DNA from 2 places in the Bradyrhizobium sp. CCGUVB23 genome. Region 2 is predicted to be linked to the other one. Evidence: predicted binding sites of a transcription regulator. Region 2 holds the regulator's gene; the other holds the start of a gene.

Region 1 (4,212 bases), 4.7 Mb from region 2:
TTGCGCCGCAAAACAAAAACGGCCGGATCTTTCGACCCGGCCGTCACTCAAACTCAACGCTTCCTAAGCTACGCCACGCGACGCTTACGCGTGCCCCCGGCCCAGCTCGCAGATCTCTTAGCTCGCCTTCTTCTCAGGCTGAGCGCCGCCGACCTTCTTCTCGATCTGGCGCTTCAATTCCAGCGCGCGCGGGGAGAGGTCGCCGGCGCGGGCCTTGACGAGGTAGGCATCCAGGCCGCCGTTGTGGTCGACGCTCTTCAGCGCATTGGTGGAGACGCGCAGGCGCACGTTGCGCTCGAGGGCTTCGCTGATGAACGTCACGTTGACGAGGTTCGGCAGGAAGCGGCGCTTGGTCTTGATGTTGGAGTGGCTGACCTTGTGGCCGACGAGGGGGCCCTTGGCCGTCAGTTCGCAGCGGCGAGACATGTTAAAAACCCTTTCCGTTCCCCCAACGATTTGCGGCGGCCATTCGGGGCGCCACGGGGGTGCAAATTCTCTGTCCTTGCAGGGAGCGGGCGGACGTATAGGGGGGAAGGGGCAAGACGTCAAGTTTTTGGCCGCGCTTTCGACCCAGCCACCGGCGTCATCGCCCGGCTCGACCGGGCGATCCAGTATTCCAGAGGCGGTTGTGATTCAACCGAGAGGCCGCGGCGTACTGGATGCCCCGGTCAAGCCGGGGCATGACGGCGGAACAAGGGGCGGGAGAGGTGACCGAGTACGCGGCCCCGCTCACGAAAACGGCAATGATTGAAATGCCTTACCATCACATAAAGGGCGTAATCGGAGCGGAAAGAGAGGCCGGTTCCAAGCGGCCGGGCGCGGATTGCCCGACCCCTGACATTGTTTGCCGCCGGTTTTGGCTTAAGTACGGGACTGGCGGTATCATCGGATTGCAGCTGAACGTGATCATGCCTCTGTCTTTCTCGCCCCGGCCGCGTGCCTGCGGCTGGCTGGCCCTGACGGTCCTTTGCGGCCTCGGCTGGGATATGGCGCCGGCTTCCGCGCAAGGGCGGCTCGAGGCGCAGTATGAGGCGACGCTGTCGGGCATTCCGGTCGGCCGCGGCGCCTGGACCATCGACATCCAGGACGACGTGTTCTCGGCCGCCGCTTCCGGCGGCACGATCGGCATCCTGAAATCCTTCACCGGCGGGTCCGGCACCGGCGCCTCGCAGGGCCGCGTCGTCAACGGCGCCCTCGTTGCGACCGGCTACCAGGCGTCCACCACCACCTCGAAAAAGACCGAGGACATCCGCATCGTCCTCGACAAGGGCAATGTGAAGGAGTTCGGCATCGCGCCGGAGCCGCCGGTCGATCCTGATCGTATCGTCGTCACCGAGGCGCATCGCCGCGGCGTCTGGGATCCGATGACGGCTTCGCTGCTGCGCGTGCCCGGCACCGGTGACCCGTTGTCGCCGGAGGCCTGCCACACCGGCGCCCCCGTGTTCGACGGCCGCATGCGCTATGACCTGAAGCTCGATTTCAAGCGCATGGAGAGCGTGAAGGCGGAGAAGGGCTATCGCGGCCCGGTGGTGGTCTGCGCGCTCTATTTCGTGCCGGTCGCCGGCTACATCCCCGATCGCCCCGTCATCAAATACCTCGCCGCCCAGCGCAACATCGAGATCGCCTTTGCGCCGGTTGCGGGCACCCGGATCCTGGTGCCGTTCTGGGTGAAGATCCCGACGCCGCTCGGGCCGGCCATGCTGGAAGCCACCAGCTTCATCACCGTCCCCCAGCCGCCCAAGGTCGCGAAGACGCAGTAGGCGTCCCGTAGCCCGGATGGAGCGAAGCGTAATCCGGGATTCGTGCCCGGGGCTCCCGTATTCCGCTTCGCTCCATACGGGCTACGCGTTGGTGGCCTACTACAAATGGTGGAGAGCGTGTCCCCGCTTGTCTATCCCTACTGTGCATGGGGTTGTTTTCGACAAATGGGCGAGGCGCGTGACGAGCCCCGTAGCCCGATGTAGCAAAGCGAAATCCGGGATGCGCGTACCGCAAGGCCCCCCGTATTCCGCTTCGCACGGCTGATGAATCCATTTGACTCTCAGTCGATTTTGATTCGACTCCGGCCCGTCCCCAACGTTAAGGAACTCGCCCCGAAAACGCCGCTTGTGCGAGAGGCCAAAACTCCATCTAGTGCGCCTGAAAACGACCTGGCACGAGATGCTGCGTGAACGAATCCGGAAGCAAAGGGGAGTCAGCGATTCGGCCGCGATTCGTTCCGGAGTCGTTCCGAAGCTTAAGTGCGGGCGAGAAAGCGTTGCAAAATGAGACAGTTGCGGGGGAGGCGGGCGATGCACCCAAATATTCCGCTGTCATGCCCCGGCTTGACCGGGGCATCCAGTACGCCGCGGCTTCTCGGCTCAAGCACCGCCTCTGGAATACTGGATCGCCCGGTCACGCCGGGCGATGACAGCGGTGTGTGTGGCAAACCCTCCGCCCCCAAACGCCACTGACAATCGGCCCAATCACGACTAGCTAATCCCCAGAATGGCCTTTCCTCCCTCCTCCTTTGCTTCCGAGCGCGCGCCTGGCGCGGGCGTCACTGCGGTGCTTGGGCCGACCAATACCGGCAAGACGCATCTCGCCATCGAGCGGATGCTCTCGCATTCGTCCGGCATGATCGGGCTGCCGCTGCGGCTGCTGGCGCGCGAGGTCTATAACAAGATCGCCGATCGCGCCGGCGCCGAGAGCGTCGCGCTGGTCACCGGCGAGGAGAAGATCAAGCCGAGGAATCCGCGCTACTGGGTCTCGACCGTCGAGGCCATGCCGCGCGATCTCGATGTCTCGTTCCTTGCTGTGGACGAAGTGCAGATCGCCGCCGATCTCGAGCGCGGCCACGTCTTCACCGATCGCATCCTCAACCGTCGCGGCCGCGACGAGACGCTGCTGCTCGGTGCTGCGACCATGCGCCCGATCATCGAGCGTCTGTTGCCCGGCGCTTCCATGATCACGCGTCCCAGGCTCTCCAGCCTTGAATTTGCCGGCGACCGCAAGATCACGCGGCAGCCGCGGCGCACCGCGATCGTCGCGTTCTCGGCCGATGAGGTCTACGCGATCGCCGAGCTGATCCGCCGCCAGCATGGCGGTGCCGCCGTCGTGCTCGGCTCGCTCTCGCCGCGCACGCGCAATGCTCAAGTTGCGATGTACCAGAACGGCGACGTCGATTATCTCGTCGCCACCGATGCGATCGGCATGGGCCTCAATCTCGACGTCGACCACGTCGCATTCGCCTCCGACCGCAAGTTCGACGGCTATCAGTTCCGCCGCTTAACTCCGGCCGAGTTCGCGCAGATCGCAGGACGCGCCGGCCGCGCCACGCGCAATGGCACCTTCGGAACAACCGGTCGCTGTGCGCCGTTCGAGCCCGAGCTCGTCAATGCGCTGCAGAACCACACCTTCGATGCGGTGAAGGTATTGCAGTGGCGCAATTCGAAGCTCGATTTCTCCTCGCTCGGCGCGCTCCAGGTCTCGCTGAACCTGCCGCCCGGCCATGAGGCGCTGACGCGCGCGCCGATCGCCGAGGACATGCGCGTGCTCGATCACGCCGCCCGCGACGGCGAGGTCCGCGACAAGGCGCACGGCAAGGCGGCGGTGGAACGGCTGTGGGAGGCCTGCCAGGTCCCCGATTACCGGAAACTCTCGCCGGCGGCCCATGCCGAGCTCGTCACCACGCTCTACGGCTTCCTGATCGACAAGGGCTGCATCCCGGATAACTGGTTCGCCGCCCAGGTCGACCAGGCCGACCGCATCGACGGCGACATCGACACGCTGTCGGGCCGGATCGCGCATATCCGCACCTGGACCTTCGTCGCCAACCGCCCGGACTGGCTGAAAGACCCCGAACGCTGGCAGGGGGTCACGCGGGAGGTCGAAAATAAATTGTCAGATGCGCTCCATGAACGGCTTACAGAGCGTTTCGTTGATCGTCGTACCAGTGTATTGATGCGCCGCCTGCGGGAGAACACGAGCTTGAATACTGAAATCGGCAAGACCGGCGAAGTCATCGTCGAAGGCCACGTCATCGGCCGTCTTGATGGGTTCACCTTTGCACCGGATGCTGCGGAAGCAGGCTCCGATGCGAAAGCCTTGCAGGCTGCTGCGCAGGCGGTGCTCGCCGGCGAGATCAATGCGCGTGCCGAGAAACTGGGCGCTGCGCCCGACGAGCAGTTCGTGCTGACCTCGGAAGGCACCATCCGCTGGACCGGCGATGCC
Region 2 (4,212 bases):
GGTTGATCGCAGCGCCGTTCGGGCTCGATGGCGTGTTCTGGTGGCTGATGGGGATCGGCATCGACTGGATGGTCGTTGTGACGCGCTGGGTCGCGGCGTTGCCGGGCGCGGTCGGCCGCATCGCCGCGTTCGGCACCGGTCCGCTGATTGCCGCCAGCATCGGCCTCATCGTGATGGGCCTGTTGCGCACGCCGCTGCGCTGGACGGGCGCCATCGTGCTCGCGCTCTCGATTGGTTCGACGCTGCACGTGCGCCAGCCCGACATCCTGATCGCGGGCGACGGCCACAGCGTCGCGGTGCGCGGCAGGGACCGCCAACTGCACCTGATCCGAACCGGCAAGGACAATTTTCTCCTCAAGGAGTGGCTTGCAGCCGATGCCGATCCGCGCAGCGCAACCGCTACCTCGCTCGCCGACGGCGTCTCATGCGACGAGGCCGGCTGCGTGACGCCGCTCGCTGATGGTCGTCTGGTCGCGCTCTCGCTGCGTGTCGACGCGCTGGCGGATGATTGCAGCCGCGCCGCGCTGGTGGTGACGGCGAAGCCGGCAGCAACCGATTGCGCGGCAATGGTCGTGGATCGCGAGCGTCTGAAGACGCAAGGCGCGCTCACCCTATCGCGCGAGGGCGACGGTTTCACGCTGCAAACGGTGAAAGCAAGGGGCGCAAACCGCCCCTGGTCGCCGGCTGAGGCCGGCGATAGCGATTTCGAGCTCAGCCTCGCACCGCGGCCGGCTACTCCACGCAGCAAGGACGCTACGCCGTCGGAGGCCGACCTGCAGGCCGAGGATTGAAAGACGCGTCAGCCGATCGGCAGGCGTGTCGTAGGCGTCGTGGTCGTGTGCTGCTCGACGGCGGGCTGCTCTGTCTTCTCGCCGAGCGGCTGCGTCACCGGCAATTGCAGAACGGTGGCACGCTGTCCCTCGACGAGCTGCGTCACCAGCACGTAGTTGCCGTCGGGGAATTCGATCGCATCATGATGACGATCGGGAATGTGCGGATCGACCTTGCCGAACTTGCCGACGCGGGAATTGACGGTGCGTGTCCAGATCCAGCGATTGTCGTAGCGGACGTTGTCGGCGAAGGCGAGCTCGGTGCCCGGCAGGAGGCAGACGGCAACCGAGAGATCACGCTCCGACGCAAATCCACGCGTCGAGGTGCCGCGGAAGGTTGTCGTGACGATCGTCTCGCCGACTTGAGCGGGGCGGGTCGCAACGGCATGTAGGCTGTAGTCACACATCGGAGTGCTCCTCATGCGAGATAGCAGGTCCGCGCCCCCCCGGAGGCGCAGGCCTCTATCAGAGTTGGAAGCCTTCGAGTGTATCGCGTTTGTGGGCAAATCTGCGGCCCGTGTGCGCGTCGCCCGATCACATTATCTTTCCCGGCAAACCAGGAACAAAGCCTCTCGCTGTTAGTCTATCTTGGTTCACACCATTCACTCACGCGAGCTTCCATCAGCGGCCGGCAGGAGCGGAGTACCCTGAATAGGGCCAGCTCACCTGCGGCGCGGGTGCGATCGCATTGTTGGAATTGCGGAATGGCGCGCTGGTTACCGCGTGCTCCGTCTTGCGGATGGCACAGTGGTGTTGCGCTGCATCGCTCGCGGAGGCCGAGCCCGCGAGCAAGGCCGCCGAGAACACGCCCAAAATCATCTGTCGCACGGTTTTTTCCTCTTTATCGTGCACCGCGCATTCGCGCTTGCGGTGCTTGAGGATTAGCTCTGCGCAGGTGTGAGGATAATCGCGGTGGAAGCGGAAACACCATTCCGCCGGAGCGGACAATCCGTCCGCCCGCGTCGCTGCGCGATGGCCGGCAATCTGCCGGGCAATCAGTACTTCCGGTACAGCCCGATCAGCTTGCCCTGAATCTTCACCCGGTTCGGCGGCAGGATGCGCACCTCATAGGCGGTGTTCGCGGGCTCCAACGCGATCGACGCACCGCGGCGGCGGAAGCGCTTGAGCGTCGCTTCCTCGTCGTCGATCAGCGCCACCACGATGTCGCCGGTATCCGCGGTCTCGTTGCGCTGGATCAGCGCCATGTCGCCATCCAGGATGCCGGCGTCGACCATCGAATCGCCGCGCACTTCGAGCGCATAGTGCTCGCCCGAGCCGAGCAGGTCCGGCGGTACGCTGATGGTGTGGCTGCGGGTCTGCAACGCCTCGATCGGCGTGCCGGCCGCGATCCGTCCCATCACGGGCACGGCGACCGGACGCTCGCCCTCGTCGACAGTAGCGCTTGGGCCCCGCACCTTGCCGAGATTGCCTTCGATGACGCTCGGCGTGAAGCCGCGGCGGCCGGCGCCTGCAGCCTGAAGCTCGGGCAGCTTGATGACCTCGATGGCGCGCGCGCGGTTGGGCAGGCGACGGATGAAGCCGCGCTCTTCCAGCGCGGTGATCAGGCGATGGATGCCCGACTTCGAGCGCAGATCGAGCGCGTCCTTCATTTCGTCGAAGGAGGGCGGCACGCCGCTTTCCTTGAGGCGCTCACTGATGAACCGCAGAAGCTCGTATTGTTTGCGCGTTAACATCTCGACCAAGTCCCCCGGTTGATGTCGTTCGATTCCGAGACGTCAGATTCAGCAGAAGCCGCTAGATGCTCGAAACAAATCATGAACGGACACTATATGTTCGATATGTGTTCCGCAACCACTTAATTTTGTGTGAACGCGGCGAAGTTCGCGTCACGCGCGAATCAGATCGCACTCACAAGGGCAGCCGCAACACCTCGCAAGGCGTGCCTGCTTCGGCCTTTGGCGCGAATGGCGCGCGCACGAGAAGTGCCTGTGCCATAGCGAGATTCGCAAGCAGCGAGGAGTCCTGGTGGTTGACCGGAACGGCCACGAGCGTGCCGTCCTCGCGCTCCTCGAGCCTGGCACGCAGATAGTCCTCGCGGACATCGTTGGGCCCGACGTCACGCCCGAGCACGGCGCGCTCGCGGCGGTGATGAACGCGCGAGCGGCCCGCAAGCGCGCGAATCAACGGCACCATGAACAGGAAGCCGCAGACATAGGACGACACCGGATTGCCGGGCAGGCCGATCACCCGCATCGCGCCTAGATGGCCGTGCATCATGGGCTTGCCCGGCCGCATCGCGATTTTCCAGAACGCCATTTCGAAGCCTTCGGCCTGAAGCGCAGGCCTGACCAGATCGTGGTCGCCGACCGAGGCCCCGCCGGTCGTGATCAGGATGTCGGCGCCGCTCTCGCGGGCCCGGCGGATACCGGCGGTGGTCGCCGCAACGGTATCGGCTGCAATGCCGAGATCGAACGTTTCGGCGCCCTCGGCCCGCGCCAGCGCGTGCAAGGCGTAGCCGTTGGAAAAAACGATCTGGCCCGCGCCGGGCGTCGAGCCCGGCATCACCAGTTCGTCGCCGGTCGCGAGAATCGCGACCCTGGGCCGGCGGCGGACGGCAAGCTCAGGATGGTTCATGCCGGCGGCGAGTGAGAGGTCGCGTTCGGTCAGCCGGGCTCCCTGTCGGAGCAGCACGTCGCCCTCGCGGAAATCGACGCCGGCGGGGCGGATGTGCCGTCCGACGATCGCGGCCTCCTTGATCGTGACGCGCTTGCCGTCAGCGACGGTGTCCTCCTGGATCACCACCGCGTCCGCGCCATCGGGCACCACGCCGCCGGTGAAGATCCGCACCGCCTGGCTCGCGCCGACCGTTCCCGCAAACGGCCGGCCGGCCGCGACCTCGCCGATCACGGTGAGCTCTGCACCCACCTTCGTCGCGTCGGTGGCGCGCACCGCATAGCCGTCCATCGCCGACATCGCCTGCGGCGGCTGCGTGCGCCTGGCCGCGACGTCGCGCGCCAGCACGCGATGCCAGGCCGCATCCAGCGCGACTATCTCCTCAGCCACGGGCACGACGCCCGCAAGCACCGCGGCGAGGGCATCGGACACCGGCATCAGGGCCACGGGCAAAACTCCTGCAGAGCAAATCGTAAGGACAGGTCGCGTTGCGTTCTAGCCGAGTGCGGGCGTCGAGGCAAAAGGGGCGATCACGAAGGTGGAGATGAAATGTCGCTCCAGCAGCAGGACGGCGGGATGCCCTTTGGGACAATATCGCGTCGTCCTGCTTCCGGCTCAGAATTGCTGCGCGCGACCGCATGCAGGCGCGTCAATAGACGTCTGGGAGGCCTTGATGGCAGAGACTTCAAAGCTGTCGGTCGAGAAGGCGCTCGAGAAGCTGCGCGGCGATGAGCCGCCGAAATCCAGG

The links. The regulator LexA, encoded in region 2, represses DNA repair genes until DNA is damaged. The targets are predictions, from matches to a motif close to TGTTCNNNNTGTGTTCNG.
Region 1: the regulator LexA is predicted to act here: its motif matches at 2,215-2,232, upstream of NLN62_RS19700 (helicase-related protein).

What each region holds. Positions count from the first base shown of each region.
Region 1 covers NZ_JANADQ010000001.1:4,308,300-4,312,511, forward strand. The annotation lists gene rpmB (50S ribosomal protein L28) at 118-426, opposite strand; gene NLN62_RS19695 (DUF3108 domain-containing protein) at 909-1,760, shown strand; gene NLN62_RS19700 (helicase-related protein) at 2,488-4,212, shown strand, end outside.
Region 2 covers NZ_JANADQ010000001.1:9,029,200-9,033,411, reverse strand. The annotation lists gene NLN62_RS42370 (ComEC/Rec2 family competence protein) at 1-791, shown strand, start outside; gene NLN62_RS42365 (hypothetical protein) at 800-1,237, opposite strand; gene NLN62_RS42360 (hypothetical protein) at 1,452-1,658, opposite strand; gene lexA (transcriptional repressor LexA) at 1,826-2,524, opposite strand; gene glp (gephyrin-like molybdotransferase Glp) at 2,700-3,911, opposite strand; gene NLN62_RS42345 (hypothetical protein) at 4,138-4,212, shown strand, end outside.